DNA from 2 places in the Amycolatopsis sp. H20-H5 genome. Region 2 is predicted to be linked to the other one. Evidence: riboswitches for the same ligand, from Rfam matches in the RefSeq annotation. Region 2 holds a riboswitch; the other holds the start of a gene.
What was found. A riboswitch is a leader RNA that binds a small molecule or an ion and turns the genes downstream of it on or off. The one in region 2 is predicted to bind glycine.
Positions count from the first base shown of each region.

Region 1: linked by a shared signal. The riboswitch ahead of gcvP (aminomethyl-transferring glycine dehydrogenase) and the one ahead of gcvP (aminomethyl-transferring glycine dehydrogenase) in region 2 are both predicted to bind glycine.

Region 1 is NZ_JAYMZS010000079.1:35,227-44,114, forward strand. Features, by position in the region: gene QMK34_RS32605 (aminoglycoside phosphotransferase family protein) at 1-804, opposite strand, end outside; gene gcvP (aminomethyl-transferring glycine dehydrogenase) at 888-3,773, opposite strand; glycine riboswitch at 3,946-4,045, opposite strand; gene QMK34_RS32615 (MerR family transcriptional regulator) at 4,092-4,673, opposite strand; gene QMK34_RS32620 (TetR/AcrR family transcriptional regulator) at 4,944-5,585, shown strand; gene QMK34_RS32625 (bifunctional nuclease family protein) at 5,635-6,108, opposite strand; gene ftsR (transcriptional regulator FtsR) at 6,325-7,071, opposite strand; gene garA (glycogen accumulation regulator GarA) at 7,080-7,535, opposite strand; gene gcvH (glycine cleavage system protein GcvH) at 7,680-8,063, opposite strand; gene QMK34_RS32645 (CDP-alcohol phosphatidyltransferase family protein) at 8,429-8,888, opposite strand, start outside.
Region 2 is NZ_JAYMZS010000001.1:34,629-43,516, reverse strand. Features, by position in the region: gene QMK34_RS00200 (PadR family transcriptional regulator) at 1-219, shown strand, start outside; gene QMK34_RS00195 (HAAS signaling domain-containing protein) at 216-1,469, shown strand; gene QMK34_RS00190 (general stress protein) at 1,588-2,109, opposite strand; gene QMK34_RS00185 (glutamine synthetase family protein) at 2,326-3,702, shown strand; gene QMK34_RS00180 (gamma-glutamyl-gamma-aminobutyrate hydrolase family protein) at 3,683-4,405, shown strand; gene QMK34_RS00175 (aldehyde dehydrogenase family protein) at 4,402-5,766, shown strand; gene QMK34_RS00170 (3-oxoacyl-ACP reductase) at 5,772-6,536, shown strand; glycine riboswitch at 7,553-7,646, shown strand; gene gcvP (aminomethyl-transferring glycine dehydrogenase) at 7,795-8,888, shown strand, end outside.

The DNA of each region.
Region 1 (8,888 bases), on a different contig from region 2:
GCGTGCCCAGGTCGCGTCGTCGATCGACAAGGCCGTGCGGAAGACGCCCCTGGCCTCGGCTGGCAGGAGGGTCCACGCGGCGATCAGGTCGCACGCGGGATCGCCGACGCCCAGGGTGCCGAAGTCGATGACGGCGCTGAGCCTGCCGTCCACGGCCAGCAGGTTGGCCGGGGCCGGATCGCCGTGCACCCAGACGGGCGGTCCGTGCCACGCCGGGGCCGCCAGCGCCGTTTCGAACACGGCGGTCAGCGCGCCGGTGTCGGCCAGGCCAGCCAGCGCCGCGATCCTGGGCCGGATGCGGGCCTCCACCACCGCGGAGTCCCGCTCGTCGGCCATCGGCACGCCGCGGAAGCCGTTGCTCCACTCCGGCGGCGGGCCGTCCGCGGCGTCGATCCCTTGCAGGGCGGTCAGAAACCCGGCGAGGTCGGCCGCCGCCCCGGACGGATCGACGAGACCGGCCGGATCCGCACGCTCACCTTCGAGCCACCGGTAGACCGACCACGGAAACGGGTAGCCCTCGGCGGGCACGCCCTGGGCGAGCGGGACGGGAACCGGGAGCGGGAGGTGCGGGGCCAGCCGCGGCAGCCATCGTTGCTCCCGCTCGACCTGGCCCTCCCACCTCGCGTACCGCGGCAGGCGCACCGACATTTCCGCGCCCAGCCGGTAGGTCGCGTTGTCCACGCCTTGGGCGCCGGACCGGACGACGGGAAGCTCAGCCCACTGCGGGAACTGACCGGCGACCAGCCGCCTCACGAGCGCGGCGTCGATGGACACTTCGTTGGAAGAGGTGTCTCCAGTGGACACTCAGCAGCTCCTTGGGCGTGGACCGGACATCGTCCCGATCCCACCAAGCCGGGCAGTGGGTGTCCACCGAATTACGGCGGCGCTCAGCCCGCGAAGGCCTCCGGCGGCGGGCAGGAGCAGACGAGGTTGCGGTCACCGCTCGCACCGTCGATCCGCCGCACCGGCGGCCAGCTCTTCGCCGCGGTGAACCCGGCCGGGAACACCGCGATTTCCCTGCTGTACGGGCGATCCCAGTCGCCGGTGACACACCGGGCGGTGTGCGGGGCGTTGCGCAACGGGCTCTCGGCCAGCGGCCACTCCCCCGCCTCGACCCGGTCGATCTCGCCCCGGATGGCGATCATCGCGGCGCAGAACCGGTCCAGCTCCGCGAGGTCCTCGCTCTCGGTGGGCTCCACCATCAGTGTGCCCGCGACCGGGAACGACATGGTCGGCGCGTGCAGGCCGTAGTCGGCCAGCCGCTTCGCCACGTCGTCGACGGTGACGCCGGTGCGCTTCGTGAGCCCGCGCAGGTCCAGGATGCACTCGTGGGCGACCAGCCCGTCGTGCCCGGCGTAGAGCACCGGGAAGTGCTCGCCGAGCCGCTTAGCGATGTAGTTGGCGTTCGCCACCGCGGTCAGCGTCGCGCGGCGCAGGCCTTCGGCGCCCATCATGCGGATGTACGCCCAGGAGATCGGCAGGATCGACGCGCTGCCCCACGGCGCCGCGCTGATCGGTCCGACCCCGGTTTCCGGGCCGGCGAGCGGTTGCAGCGGGTGGTTCGGCAGGAACGGCGCCAGGTGCGCGCGCACGCCGATGGGCCCGACGCCGGGACCACCGCCCCCGTGCGGGATGCAGAAGGTCTTGTGGAGGTTGAGATGCGAGACGTCGGCGCCGAATTTCCCGTACTGCGCCAGCCCGATCAGCGCGTTCAGGTTCGCACCGTCGACGTACACCTGCCCGCCCGCGTCGTGGACCAGCCCGCACACCTCGCGCACGGTGTCCTCGTACACGCCGTGCGTCGACGGGTAGGTGATCATGATCGCGGCCAGGTCGGCCGCATGTTCGTCCACAGTGGACTTCAGGTGCCCGAGGTCGATGTTGCCGCCCTCGTCGCACCGCACGACGACCACCCGCATCCCCGCCATCACCGCGCTCGCCGCGTTCGTGCCGTGCGCGCTGGCCGGGATCAGGCAGACGTCCCTGGCGCCGTCGTCGCGGCCGCGGTGGTACGCGCGGATCGCCAGCAGCCCGGCGAACTCGCCCTGACTGCCCGCGTTCGGCTGCAGCGACACGGCGTCGTACCCGGTCAGGCGGGCGAGCCAGGTTTCCAGGTCCGCGACGATGCCGAGCAGACCGGCGGCGTCCTCAGCCGGGGCGAACGGGTGCAATCCGGCGAACTCCGGCCAGGTGATCGGCTCCATTTCGGCCGTGGCGTTGAGTTTCATCGTGCAGGAGCCGAGCGGGATCATGCTCCGGTCCAGCGCGACGTCCTTGTCCGACAACGAACGCAGGTACCGCAGCAACGCCGTCTCCGAGCGGTGCGCGTAGAAGACCGGGTGCGTCAGGTACTCACTGGTGCGCACCAGCTCCACCGGGACACCGTCGGCGGTGTCCGCGTCCAATGCGTCCACATCGGACACCGCGACGCCGAACGCCTTCCACACCAAGGAAAGATGCTCGCGCGTGGTCGTCTCGTCGCAGGCCGCGGCGACGGTGTCCTCGTCCGCGAGCCGCAGGTTGACCCCGAGCTCCCGCGCCGTCGCGACAACGGCCGCGGCCTGGCCGGGAACCACCGCGGTCACGGTGTCGAAGAATTCGCCGTGCCGGACGTCCACCCCGCCTTCGCACAGCCCGGCGGCCAGCACCGTGGCCATCCGGTGCGCGCGGTTCGCGATCGTCCGCAAACCCTCCGGGCCGTGGTACACCGCGTACATCGAGGCGATCACCGCCAGCAGGACCTGCGCGGTGCAGATGTTGCTGGTCGCCTTCTCCCGGCGGATGTGCTGCTCGCGCGTCTGCAGGGCGAGCCGGTACGCGGGAGCGCCGTCGGCGTCGACCGAGACGCCGACGAGCCGCCCCGGCAGCTGCCGCTCGAGTCCCCGCCGCACGGCCAGGTACGCCGCGTGCGGGCCGCCGAAGCCCATCGGGACGCCGAACCGCTGGGTCGAGCCGATCGCGACGTCCGCGCCCAGCTCGCCCGGCGAGCGAAGCAGCGTGAGCGCGAGCGGGTCCGCCGCCATCACCACGGCCGCGCCGAGTGCCTTGGCCTCCGCGATCACGCCTTCGTACTCGCGCACCGCCCCGGAGGCACCTGGGTAAGACAGCAACAGCCCGAAGAAGTCACCGCCGAGGCCGAGTCCGGTGAGGCCCTGGGACAGGTCGGCGAGCACGATCTCGATGCCCAGCGGCTCGGCCCTGGTGCGCAGGACCGCGATGGTCTGCGGCAGCGAGTCCTCGTCGACGACGAACCTCGCCGACTTCGACCGGCCCGCGCGGCGCACCAGCGTCATCGCCTCCGCCGCCGCTGTCGCCTCGTCGAGCATCGACGCGTTGGCGACCGGCAGGCCGGTGAGATCGGCGACCATGGTCTGGAAGTTGAGCAGCGCTTCGAGGCGGCCCTGCGAGATCTCCGGCTGGTACGGCGTGTATGCGGTGTACCAGGCCGGGCTCTCCAGCACGTTGCGGCGGATCACCGGCGGAGTGACCGTGTCGTGGTAGCCGAGGCCGATCATCTGGACCATCGGCCGGTTGCGCGCGGCCAGCGCGCGCAGTTCCGCGAGCGCCTGGGCTTCGGTGGCGGGCTCCGGCAGCTCCAGCGGGACGGCGGACTCGCGGATCGACGCGGGAACGGCCCGGTCGGCGAGCTCGTCGAGCGAAGCGACGCCGATGACCTCGAGAATGCGGGCGAGTTCGTCCTCACCGGGCCCGATGTGCCGGTCCGCGAACGGCAGGCCGTTCTCCAGCGCTGCGAGGGAAGGACGTACGGCCATCGGTGCTCTCCCGGAGGGTGGGGGTGGGCCGAGGACGGTGAGTCCTGGCCCTCCCCACTCTGTCCGTGCCCCCGAAGAGGGCGCCTGAGAGTTTCACCCGTGTGTTGAGCCGGGCTTGCACCGTCGGCGGGGCCTGCAGGCTGTGACCTGCCGACCCACTTTCCAGAGGCGTCTCATCCACGCGGTCCTGGGTGCCTGAGAGGTTCCGGGGAGGACTTGCTCCTTCGGCGCCGAGCTCATGGTCGCGGCTCGGACTCTCCCGCGTGGATTCGTCGACTGCGTTTCAGACCTTACCCTGCCGCCCGCGACGGGCGTTGATCACCCGGTGCGACGCGCGTTGCGGCGCTGGGTGAACTCGTCGGGGACGGCGGTTTCGACCACGCCACCGTCGGCGCGTTCGGCCTGGAACTCGTGGATGGTGCCGCTGATCTCCTGCATCGCACCGCTGACGGCGATGCCGAACACGCCTTGCCCGCCCTGCAGCAGGTCGACGATCTCCTCCGGCGAGGTGCACTCGTACACCGTGGTCCCGTCGGAGAACAGGGTCACCCTGGCCAGGTCACGGACGCCGCGCAGGCGCAGGTGATCGACCGCGACCCTGATGTTCTGCAGCGACACTCCGGTGTCCAGCAGGCGCTTGACCACCTTCAGGACCAGGATGTCCTTGAACGAGTACAGCCGCTGCGAACCGGAGCCGTGCGCGGTGCGGATGCTCGGCGCGACCAGCTTCGTCCTGGCCCAGTAGTCGAGCTGCCGGTAGGTGATCCCGGCGATCTGACAGGCCGCCGGGCCCCGGTAGCCGACCAGCTCGTCGGGCAGGGAGGAGTCCGGGAACAGTTCACCCTGTTCACCGTCGGCGACCTGAACAGGCTGCTTTTCAGGACTGCCAGCCTCGACCACGCTATGCCTCCCCTCGCCCGACCAGGCGGCCGGCGAAAACAAGCCCAGTGCTCCCCTGACGGGTTCAGCTGGGGATGAACCGCCACGACCGTGCCCCAGATGGCCGAATCACACCGTAGCGATTTACCGCTATTGACGGTAAACGCGTAACGGGGGCCGGTCAACGCGACGCGCGGCGAGCCTCAAGCTCATCTTGAGGCTTCCGGCCGATCCGTCGCCCCTTCGGCCGCCTTCTTGCGCCTTTTTACTCAGCTGTGTTAATTTTTACTCATGCAAGTAACTCCATCGCTCCAGGCCGAGCTCGGCCTCAGCGTCACCGAAGCCGCCCGGCGGGCGCAGATCATCGGCGCCACCATCGGGACCATCGCGGACGTCGGCTACCGCAAGACCACGTTCACCAGGATCAAGGAACGCGCCGGGTTGAGCAGCACCCGGATCATCTCCTACCACTTCACCAACAAGGCCGGGCTGATGCAGGCCGTGGTCAGCACGGTGTCCGAGCAGAAGGCCGAGTTCCTGCGGGAGCGGACGCGGGGACGGGTCGACCCCGGCGACCGGGCCGGGAACCTGCGAGCGCACATCGAGACGTCGGTGGAGTTCCTCCGGGCTTACCCCGAATGCACCAAGGTACTGGTCGAAATGGCCGCCAACGCCGAGGACGAGGACGGCTGGTACCTGACCGGGCCGATGGTCGACCAGCTCCGGGTGGGCGGCTTGTCGCGCCAGCTCAAGCAGGGTCAGGACGAGGGGGCGTTCGGGACGTTCTCCCCCGAGGTCATGGCGATGTCCGTCGCGCAGGCGATCGACGGGGTGGCGGCGCAGTACGCGGCGAACCCTCAGCTCGATCTGGAGAACTACGGCAAGGAGCTGGCGGACCTGTTCGAGCGGGCCACCGCACCCCAGAAAAAGTGAAGCGGCTGCGGGCCGGAGCCCGCAGCCGCTTCGCGGTGCTTGTGGTTGGTTATGTATCGGCGCCGCGGAAGTCTTCCGGTGAGACGGAGTCGAGGAACTCGCGAAACTTCTCGACCTCGTCCTCCTGCTCGTCGGGAATGATGAGACCGGCCTCTTCGAGCACCGCGTCCACCGCGTGGATCGGGACGCCGATCCGCAGCGCCAGGGCGACCGAGTCGCTCGGGCGGGCGGAGACCCGGATGTCACCGTCGAAGACCAGTTCGGCGAAGAACGTGCCTTCACGCAGGTCGGTGATGACGACCTGTTCGAGTTCCCGGCCCAGCGCGCCGATGACCTCTTTGAGGAGGTCGTGGGTGAGCGGGCGGGCGGGACGGACTCCCTGCTGCTCCAAGGCGATCGCGGTGGCCTCGACCGAGCCGATCCAGATCGGCAGGTACCGCTCGCCCTCGGTTTCCCGCAGCAACAAGATCGGCTGATTCGCGGGCAGTTCGACCCGCACACCGACGACGCGCATCTCGCTCATCGGGCTTCGCCTCCCTCTCGTGCACACGGGCTGCAGCGCTGTCACGACGACCCCGCATCGACACCGTCGACGCTACCCGCCATCCGAGCGCTGTGCTCGTTGTCCGGACAAACTGGTTCGCTCGCGGCAAACCCTGCTCTCACGGTACGGCATACCGCGTCGAACATTCAGACATTGACCTGTGGTGAAACAAACGAATTACCGCGCCGGTCGCATTCAGCCGCCGGTGACGCCTCGTATCCCGGCCTTGACCAGCAGCGTATGCAGCGTCACCGACAGCGCCGCGAGCTCGCGGACCACCTCGTCGGCGCGTGCTTTCGAGTCCGCGTCGCGGTGGCGATACACCGGTGTCACAATCTGCTCCAGCAGTCCGACCTCGCGATCGGCCGAGGCCCGGAATGCTCGCAAATGTCTCGGCTCGATACCGAATTCCAGCATCGCCTTCACGGTTTTCGCCACCAGGACCGCGTCCGGGTCGAAGAACCCCGCGGGCCCGGGGCGGACCAGACCGTACTGCTGCAGCTCGGCCAGCGTCTCAGTGTCGACCCCCGCCTGGGCGAGCAGCTCCTCCTGGGTCAGGCGGATCTCCCGGTCGGTCTCGAAGTCTTCCGGGACCGGGAGGCCACCGTGCTCGCCGGACGTGCCGAGCGAGACCAGTTTCCTGGGCGGTTTCGGACCGGACTCCGGCGGCTCGGCGCCGCTGTCCGCCGCGTCCAGTTGTTCCTTGATCACCTTCAGTGGCAGGTAGTGATCCCGCTGGGCGGACAGCACGAAGCGAAGCCTCTCCACGTCCGCCGCGGCGAACTGCCGGTACCCCGAGGGGGTCCGGCCCGGCTGGACCAGGCCTTCCGCCTCAAGGAACCGGATCTTGGAGATGGTCACATCGGGGAAGTCACCGCGCAGCTGCGCCAGTACGGCCCCGATGCTCAACCCATCGCGCTGTGGCCGCCCGGCCGCCGTCACTGTGTCCCCTACGCCCCTTGCCCGGCACCGGTCAGGAAGACCAGGCGGAACTTGCCGATCTGGACCTCGTCGCCACCGGCGAGCACGGCCTGGTCGACCGGCTCGCGGTTGACGTACGTGCCGTTGAGGCTGCCGACGTCGATGACGACGAACTCGCCACCCTCGCGGCGGAACTCGGCGTGCCGGCGCGAAACCGTCACGTCGTCGAGGAAAATGTCGCTGTCCGGGTGCCGTCCCGCGCTGGTCGTGTCGCGGTCGAGCAGGAAACGAGAACCCGCGTTCGGGCCACGCTTCACCACCAGCAGTGCGGAGCCGGCCGGCAGGGCGTCCACACCCTGAACCGGGGCTTCAGCCGCCGGAGGCGCCTCGTGACCTTCGACGTCGGCCAGGAAGTCGGCCCGGAAGACAGAGGTCCGCTCCGGAGACTGCTCCGGGGGAACGCCGGGCCCGTCGTTCGTGCTCACCTGAGCTCTCCTAACGCATGATGTTGCCATAACTCAAGAACGTGTAGATGCCAACGTACCGTGTCTGATCGCTTCCGGACCCCCGGGCCACCCCAACGCCGTGGGCACCGCTCCGGCCAGCGGTGATCCGGCCGGAGCGGTGGTTCAGCCCTGGATCAGTGCCTGGTAAGCCTCGGCCTCGAGCAGGCTTTCGAGCCCGGCCGGGTCGTCGAGCCTGATCTCGATCAGCCAGCCCTCGCCGTAGGGATCGCTGTTGATGAGCTCGGGCGATTCGGACACCGCGTCGTTGACCGCGACGATCTCGCCGTCCAACGGGGCGAACAACTCCGAGACGCTCTTGGTCGACTCGACCTCGCCGAACACGTCGCCGGTGCCGAGATGCCTGCCCACCTCGGGCAGGTCGACGAACACGACGTCACCGAGCTGGTCCTGCGCGTACTCGGTGATGCCCACCCGGACCAGCGCGGTGTCGCGGGTGGCGATCCACTCGTGCTCTTCGGTGTAGCGCAGTTCTTCTGGAGTGGACAACGCCGCTCCCCTTTCTGGTGCCCTCGCCAAGAATTCGGTGCGCGCAGTCTCGCATCCCCGTCCGCGCGCCGCCGCTCGTGTCTCAGCAGGCGTCCGGAAGCTGATGTCACGTCGTCCAGTTTGGCGCCTGAGTCGAGGGAAGTCCCCTTCAGTCGCCACCCCAGGCTTGCCGTGTGCCCTGATGGGAGCCTTCACGGCGTTTAACGCTGTCATGGTGGCCTTCAGGGGCACGCATGAAACGGTCGTGGAGGTATGAAACGGGCGAATGGGCCGATTTTCCGTCCTTTGTGGAGGGTAGGCGGCTTCGCAGGACAGGCGCCCGAGGCTTCAGCATGGGGCCACAGCGACAGTGTCCAGACGTCCTCTCACACCGGGCTGGTCGGCGCGGGCGATCGCAGCGCGCGCACGGTCTGCACGACGTAGAGCGCGCCGGACCAGACGTACAGCACCGCGCCCCAGGCGGTGAAGGCGTAGCCGACCGGCCGGGCGAACGCGGCGAGGTCGGAGCCGCCCTGGGTGACCAGCAGGAACGGGAAGGCGTACATCAGCACGAAGGTCGCGCCCTTGCCGATGTAGGTGACCTCCGGCGGGGAGAACCCGCCGCGGCGCAGCAGCAGCACGCACACGCCGAGCACCGCCTCGCGCAGCACTAGCGGCACCACCACCCACCAGGGGATGATGTCGCGCAGCAGGAAGGCGATCAGCGTCGCGAGGATGTAGAGCCGGTCGGCCGCGGGGTCCAGCAGCCTGCCCAGCCTGCTCATCTGGTTCAGCCAGCGGGCGAGCTTGCCGTCGAGCCAGTCGGTCAGTGCGCTGAAGATGAGC
Region 2 (8,888 bases):
GCCGGGCTGGAGGAGGTGGGGGATGCGTCGGTGTACGGGACGCTGCGACGGCTGTACAAGGCCGGCCTGCTCACGTCGTATGTCGTGCCCAGCGAGGCAGGGCCGCACAGGAAGTACTACAGCTTGAACGAGCCGGGGCGTGAACGTCTCGCGGAGTCGGGGAAGACCTGGCAGAGCTTCGCGTCGACGATGAACGGACTGTTGGGAGAGGCAGCATGAGCACGCAGAATCCGACCGCCGTGCGGGTGTATCTGGCGAGGGTCAGGACCGCGCTCGCCGACCTGCCTGACAGCGAGGTCGAGGAAATCCTGGAGGACGTCCGGCCGCACCTGGCCGAGATGGAGTCCGAGCTGGGGGAAGGCGCCAAGGTCGAGGGGCTGATCGACAAGCTGGGCACCCCGGAGAGCTACGCGGCCGAATTGCGGTCGTCGGGCGGCTATCCGCCGCGTGCCGACGATCCGGCCGTGGTGGTGGCCGCGAAGGCCGGTTCGCCTGGCCGCAAAGGGCCGCGGTTCGCGTTCTGGGGGCTGGCGTTCTGCTGTCTCGGGATCGCTATGTTCGCGTTCGCCTCGGCGTCGAGTATGCAGCCGGGCGTGCTGATGGGCGTGGTGCTCTTCCTGCCCGTGCTCGCGGGCACCATCTGGTACGTCATGACCCGCGGCGTCCGGCCGGTCGCGGAGCTGCCCGAGGTCGTCAAGCTCAAGGGGTTCCTCGACCAGGCCAACGACAACCACAACGGCAAGGTGATCACCTACCTGCGGTCGCTCAAACCGGCCTGGTGGATCCTGTGCGCGTTCGCGCTGGTCGGGTTCGGGCTCTTCATGCTGCTGGGGCATTCCTACGCCGCGGTGCTGCTGCCGGTCATGCTGGCGGCCGCGGTGCTCATCGTCTGGGTCGGCACGCGGATCGCCACCGAGCGGCGGCTGCTGTGGCTGGCCGTCCCGATCTCGGCGTTCGTCGTCGGCATCGTGTTCGGCGGGCTCGGCAAGGCCACCGAGGTGATGGCGAGGAGCGGGCCCTCGTACTACCCGGGGTCGTCCTACCCGGCCGGTTACCAGGACTCTTACGGCAACTCGCAGCTGACGTACGGCAGCTCGTCGATCGACAACGTCTACGCGTTCGACGCCGAGGGCAAGCCGATTCCCGAGGTCTACCTCTACGACGAACGTGGCCGCCCACTGAGCACGACGCGCTACGTGTGCGAGAAGTCTTCGGGCGGACGCCAGAAGGTCGGTGAGGACAACCGCTATCCGCGGCCCAACATCGAGGAAGGCGTCACCGACGACCAGGGCAACTTCAACGGCTACAACGGTTATCGCGGCTCCTGCCGCGAAAACGCCAACGTGCCGTTCAGCGCGGCGATCCCCAAGGGCGCCAAGGTGTCGCCGTCTTCGCCCAGTGCGAGCCCGAGCGCGACGCCGTTGCCGTCGCCGTCGCCGTCCACCACTGCCGCTCAGCCCACCCGCTAGCGGTTGCGACGCTGCTGGAGCGAGAGGTCGGGGCTCGCTCCCGTAGCACGAAGCGCCCCCAGGTCGCGTTGACCAGGGGGCGCTTCTTTGTCGCTGAACCGGTTTGTCGCTGAACCGGTTAGTGCCCGAAGGCCTTGCGGGCGGCGAGATCGGCGAGCAGTTCACGACCCTTTTCGGCGTTGCGCGGCTGCGACAGGACGTCATAGCGGCGCGCCACCAGCTGGCTCTGTGAGATGAACCCGCGCTTGTTCTTGTTCGCCGCGTAACCGAGCGCGCCGAACAGCAGGTTGAAGCCGATACCGGCGACCAAGCCGATGAGGATCGGGACGAGGCCGGCGCCGGGGTTCATCAGGCTCAGGATCAGGCCGAGGAACACACCGAACATCGCGCCGGACATGGCCGCGCTGCTCAGCACCTTGTTCCAGCCCAGTTTCCCGGCGATGCGCTCGACGAGGATCGGCTCGACGCCGACGATCGTGACGTCGGTGACCGGGAAGTCGGCCCCCGCGAGGTGGTCGACGGCGTGCTGGGCGTCGGTGTAGGACTCGTACGAGCCGATCGGCCACCCGCTGGGCAGTGTCGGCACGCCGGCCCGTGCCCGCGGCTCGGTGAACGTGGTCTGTGTGAATGCTTGGGTCATGCGTTCTCACCTCTCTTGCCCTCTTCAACGCACGCGGGGGGCGAAACGGTCCCGGCGCGGCCGGATTCACAGACTGCTCTCAGCTGGGCATCCCGGACAAACCGGCCGCAGACCTCAATGGGTAACGGACTATTCCATTGGAAAAGTTGACCGGGTGCCATTGACCGGGTAAGAAGAACCCTCAAAGGATCCGTTTCGAACCTTTGGGTGGCATAGATGGCGGCTAGACGAGGCATGCTCACGCTCGATCGGCTCCGCGAGCTAATCGCCGACGGCACCATCGACACGGTGCTCGTCGCGATCACCGACATGCAGGGCCGGTTGCAGGGTAAACGGGTCTACGCGGAGTACTTCCTCGAGGAGGTCGTCGGGCACGCGACCGAGGCCTGCAACTACCTCCTCGCGGTCGACGTCGACATGAACACCGTCGACGGCTATGCGATGTCCTCGTGGGAGAGCGGCTACGGCGACTTTGTGCTGCGGCCGGACCTCGACACGCTGCGCCTGATCCCGTGGCAGGAGGGCACCGCGCTGGTGCTGGCCGACCTGGAGCTGGTCAAGGGCGGTGAGGTCCCGCCGTCGCCGCGGCAGATCCTGCGCAAGCAGCTCGACCGGCTCGCCGAGCGCGGGCTCACCGCGTTCGTCGGCACCGAGCTGGAGTTCATCGTCTTCGACGAGACGTACGAGGCCGCGTGGGACAAGGCGTACCGCGACCTGAAGCCCGCGAACCAGTACAACGTCGACTACTCGATGCTCGGCACCGCGCGCCTCGAGCCGCTGCTGCGCCGCATCCGCAACGAGATGGCGGGCGCGGGGCTCTACCCCGAGTCGGCCAAGGGCGAGTGCAACCTCGGCCAGCAGGAGATCGCGTTCCGCTACACCGACGCGCTCGCCAGCTGCGACAACCACGGCATCTACAAGAACGGTGCGAAGGAGATCGCCGCGCAGGAGGGCAAGGCCCTCACCTTCATGGCGAAGTACAACGAGCGCGAGGGCAACTCCTGCCATATCCACATCAGCCTGCGCTCGACCGACGGCGAAGCCGTGCTGGCGGGTGACGGGCCCGGCGGGTTCTCACCGCTGATGGAGCACTTCATGGCCGGGCAGCTCGCCGGGCTGCGTGAGCTCGCGTACTTCCTCGCGCCGAACATCAACTCCTACAAGCGTTTCTCGCCCGGCAGCTTCGCACCGACCACGGTCGCCTGGGGTACGGACAACCGTAGCTGCGCGCTGCGGGTCGTCGGCCACGGTCAGTCGTTGCGCGTCGAGAACCGGGTGCCGGGCGGCGACGTCAACCCGTACCTCGCGGTCGCCGCGCTCATCGCTGCCGGGCTGCACGGCATCGACAACAAGCTCGCGCTGGAGCCCGAGCTCAGCGGCAACGCGTACGAGGCGGGGGAGAGCGGCGCGAAGCCGACCGTGCCCAGCACGCTGCGCGAGGCCGCCACCCTGTTCGGCGAGAGCAAGCTGGCTCGGGAGGCGTTCGGCGACGACGTCGTCGAGCACTACCAGAACGCCGCGCGCGTCGAGCTCAAGGCGTTCGACGCCGCCGTCACCGACTGGGAGCGGATCCGTGGTTTCGAACGGCTCTAAGCCCGTCATCGGGCTGACGACCTACGTGGAGCCCGCGCGGTTCCTGGTGTGGGAGACCGAAGCCGCGCTGCTGCACCGGGTGTACGTCGACTCGGTCGTGGCCGCCGGTGGCGTGCCGGTGCTGCTGCCGCCGGTGACGGACGCGTACGCCGAGCTGGTGTCCACTGTGGATGGTCTGGTGCTGGTCGGCGGTGCGGACGTCGACCCGACGCGGTACGGCCAGGAACCGCACGCGACGACGTACACCCGGCCCAACCGGGACACGTTCGAGTTCGGGCTGCTGGACGCGGCCCTGGCCGCGGGCGTGCCAGTGCTCGGCGTGTGCCGTGGCCTGCAGGTCCTCAGCGTCGCGCTGGGCGGGACGTTGGCCCAGCACCTGCCTGACGCGACCGGCAGCACCGAGCACCAGCCCGCCCCGGGAACGTTCGGGACGAGCACGGTCTCGCTCGCCGAAGGCAGCAGGGCGGCGTCGATCCTGGGCGCCGAGACCAAGGTCCAGTGCTACCACCACCAGGCGATCGACCGGCTCGGTGACGGCCTCGTGCCGGTCGGCTGGGCCGCGGACGGCACGATCGAGGCCGCCGAACGGCCCGGTGACGACTTCGTATTGGGCATCCAATGGCATCCCGAGCAGGACACCGAAGACGTACGGCTTTTCGCGGCACTCGTCGAGGCCTCGTCCCGATACAAGGAGAGCAAATGAGCACGTTCGACGTGATCAACCCCGCCACCGAACAGGTGGTGCGGTCGGTCGCGCTGACCACGGCGGAGGAGACCGACGCGGCGATCGCCAGGGCGCAGAACGCGTTCCCCGGCTGGCGCGACGTCTCGCCGGGGGACCGCGCGCGGCTGCTGCGCCGGTTCGCCGACGCCGTCGAGGCCGACCTGGAGAACCTCGCGCAGCTGGAGGTCACCAACTCCGGGCACACCATCGGGAACGCGCGCTGGGAAGCGGGCAACGTCCGTGACGTGCTCAACTACTACTCGGCGGCCCCCGAACGGCTGAACGGCAAGCAGATCCCGGTCCCCGGTGGGGTGAACCTGACCTTCCAGGAGCCACTGGGCGTGGTCGGCGTGATCGTGCCGTGGAACTTCCCGATGCCCATCGCGGGCTGGGGTTTCGCGCCCGCGCTCGCCGCCGGGAACACCGTCGTCCTGAAGCCCGCGGAGCTCACGCCCTTGACGGCGATCCGGCTGGGCGAGCTGGCGCGTGAGGCGGGCATCCCCGAGGACGTCTTCCAGGTGCTTCCGGGCAAGGGATCCGTTGTCGGGCAACGGTTTGTGGACAACCCCGGCGTCCGCAAGGTCGTCTTCACCGGCTCGACCGAGGTCGGCAAGCAGATCATGGCGGGCTGCGCCGCGCAGGTGAAGCGGGTGACCCTGGAGCTTGGCGGCAAGAACGCGAACATCGTGTTCGCCGACTCCGACCTGGAGAGGGCCGCCGCCGCCGCGCCGTACGGCGTGTTCGACAACGCCGGTCAGGACTGCTGCGCGCGGTCGCTGATCCTGGTGCAGGCCAGCGTGTACGACCGGTTCATGGAGCTGCTCGAACCCGCTGTGCACGGCGTCGTCGTCGGCGATCCCGGCTCGGAGAAGACCGAGATGGGCCCGCTGATTTCCGCGCAGCACCACGCCAAGGTGACCTCGTACGTGCCGGGCAACGCGCCCGTCGCGTTCCGCGGCAGCGCACCGGAGGGGCCGGGCTACTGGTTCCCGCCGACCGTCGTCGTCCCGCCGAGCCTGCAGGATCCCCTTGCCGCGGACGAGATCTTCGGCCCGGTCGTGGCGGTGTTGCCGTTCAAGGACGACGCCGAGGCCGTGACCATGGCCAACACCACCGAGTACGGCCTGTCCGGCTCGATCTGGACCCGGGACGTCGGCCGGGCGCTGCGGGTTTCGCGGGCCGTCGAGGCCGGGAACCTGTCGGTCAACTCGCACTCCTCGGTGCGCTACTGGACACCGTTCGGCGGGTTCAAGCAGTCCGGCCTCGGCCGCGAACTCGGCCCGGACGCCGTCGACGCCTTCACCGAAACCAAAAACGTATTCCTGAGCACGGAGGACTGAGCACCATGCAGCGTTTCGAAGGCCGCGTAGCGGTGATCACCGGCGGTGCCAGCGGAATCGGGCTCGCGTCCGCCCGGCGGCTGGCCAGCGAAGGCGCGAAGATCGTCATCGCCGACGTCACCCCCGAGCAGGGCAAGCTCGCCGCGGACGAGGTCGGTGGCGAGTTCATCCAGACCGACGTCACCGACGAAGCCCAGGTCGAGGCCCTGTTCCAGACCACAGTGGACCGTTTCGGCTCGGTCGACGTCGCGTTCAACAACGCGGGTATTTCGCCGCCTGACGACGACTCGATCCTCACCACCGGCCTGGAGGCTTGGCAGCGCGTCCAGCAGGTCAACCTGACCTCGGTGTACCTGTGCTGCAAGTACGTGATCCCGCACATGCAGCGCCAAGGCAAGGGCTCGATCATCAACACCGCGTCGTTCGTCGCGGTGATGGGCGCGGCCACGTCACAGATCTCGTACACCGCGTCCAAGGGCGGCGTGCTGTCGATGAGCCGCGAGCTGGGCGTGCAGTTCGCGCGGGAGAACATCCGCATCAACGCACTTTGCCCGGGTCCGGTGAACACCCCGCTGCTCAAGGAGCTGTTCGCGAAGGACCCCGAGCGCGCCGCGCGCCGCTTGGTGCACGTCCCGGTCGGCCGCTTCGCTGAGCCCGAGGAACTGGCCGCCGCCGTGGCATTCTTGGCCAGCGATGACGCGTCGTTCATCACCGCTTCGCAGTTCTTGGTCGACGGCGGCATCTCCGGCGCCTACGTCACCCCGCTCTGATTGCCTCTGAAGGCCACCATGAGGGACTCTAGCGCCCTCATGGTGGCCTTCAGAGCATGTCTCGCTAGGGCAACCCGGGATCGACGTTCGATCGCGCTCGCGGGGCACAACCGGGCGATAGTCGGCGGAGCCCCAGTACACCGGGCCGGACCCCATCTCGCCACGACCGCGACGTTCGAGCCAGCCCGGCATATCGTGAATGTCCCTGAAGGCCACCATCACGGCGTTAAACGCCGTGATGGTGGCCTTCAGGGACCATCCGACCGCTTCGGTCGCGCGACCTCGAAAACGTGACCACGGGTTTTGAACACGAAGACCACCCAGGGGAACCCCAGGACTTCCCGGAGCCTGCCAGTCCGGCTAGGACGCCCGAGAGCGCACCCAAGGAGGCGCCAAGTCCCCCGTTTGGGGATGGTGATCACGGGTCCGGCAGGGGACACTTTCACCTGTCCCGGTGATGATGATCATGAACGTGGGCAGGAGTGGGTACAACGGGACAGGTGGGGTGCCGTGCTCCGCCATCCGGTGACCAGGAGGTCCCTCGCGTGATTCGCCAGGCGGATTCGGTCCTGCAGGAATGTCTCGAGCTTTGCGAACAGTGCCGAACACGATGTGAGCGGGCACTTGCGCACAGCGAAGGCGAGCTGGCGACCCTCGGCTCGGTCATGGTCACCTGCACCGCCATGTCCCGCATCTGCGCCGACATGTTGTCGCACACTTCCAGTATGTCGGCCGACCTCGCCGTCCTGCGGATGTCCGCGCGCACGCTGTGCGGGCTCGCCGCGCACCTCATGTCCGTCTGCGCCGAGGCCTGCCTCAGGACGCACGACCGTGAACTCCACGAGGTCGGCGCGCTGCTCTCCCGGTGCGCCGGGCTCTGCACTCAGGTCGCCGTTCCCCGTCCGCGAGTGCCGACGGAGGATCGGCCGGGCCTGGGTGTGGCGTGTCCGGCGTTAGGTGGACGCGGGCGGAACGCGGCAGGTACGGTACGCGCAACAACTGCATATCGGGCCGTTCGAGCTGGAGCGGGAGAGCCCTCATGAAGTCGATGGGGCACCGAAGGAGCAAACTCCCCGGAATCTCTCAGGTACCCACTACCGCTTCACGCGAGGCCACTCTGGAAAGCAGGCGCATCCGCGCGCCTCACCCAAGGTGAAAGCCGCTGCCGAGCCCGGCGAGCGGTGAAACTCTCAGGTGCCATGACAGAGGGGGAGTTCCCAGCGCACGGTTGTGTCCGGCGCCTGACCGAGGAGCTCCCCTGACCAGCACTTCTTTCGACGCCCGGCATATCGGTCCCGCGGAGTCCGAGCAGGCCAAGATGCTCGCCGAATGCGGTTACGGCAGCCTGGACGCACTCGTCGACGCCGCTGTTCCCAGCGCCATCCGCGTCACCCGTGACCTCGACCTTCCGCCTGCCGCGTCCGAAGAGGACGCCATCGCTGAGCTGCGCGCGCTCGCCGCGCGTAACCGTCCGATGACGCAGATGATCGGCCTCGGCTACAGCGACACGGTCACCCCCGCGGTCATCCGCCGCAACGTGCTCGAGAGCCCGGCTTGGTACACGGCGTACACGCCGTATCAGCCCGAGATCTCGCAGGGCCGCCTCGAGGCGCTCCTCAACTTCCAGACCATGGTCTCCGACCTCACCGGCCTCGACACCGCCAACGCCTCCCTGCTCGACGAGTCGACCGCCGTCGCCGAGGCCGTGCTGCTCATGCGCCGCGTGGCGAAGTCCAAGTCCAACGTCGTCGTGCTCGACGCCGAGGTCCTCCCGCAGACCATCGCTGTGGTCCGCACGCGCGCCGAGGCCGTCGGCATCGAGGTCGAGGTCCGCGACCTGCTGACCGGGCTGCCGGACGAGTTCTTCGGTGTCGTCGTCCAGTACCCCGGCGCGTCCGGCGTACTGCGCGGAGCGGGCTTCTACCGCGCGATCTCCGAGTCGGCGAAGGCCGCGAAGGCGCTCTACACCGTCGCCGCGGACCTGCTGTCCCTCACGCTCATCACCTCGCCGGGTGAGTTCGGCGCCGACGTCGCCGCCGGTTCGACGCAGCGCTTCGGCGTCCCGCTCGGCTACGGCGGCCCGCACGCCGGGTACCTGTCGGTCCGCTCCGGGCTTGAGCGTTCGCTGCCGGGTCGCCTGGTCGGCGTGTCCGTCGACGCCGACGGCAACCCCGCGTACCGCCTCGCGCTGCAGACCCGCGAGCAGCACATCCGCCGCGAGAAGGCGACCTCCAACATCTGTACCGCGCAGGTCCTGCCCGCCGTGCTCGCCGCGATGTACGCGGTCTACCACGGTCCGGACGGCCTCAAGCGCATCGCGACCCGCGTCCACGAGCTGGCCGCCGGGCTCGC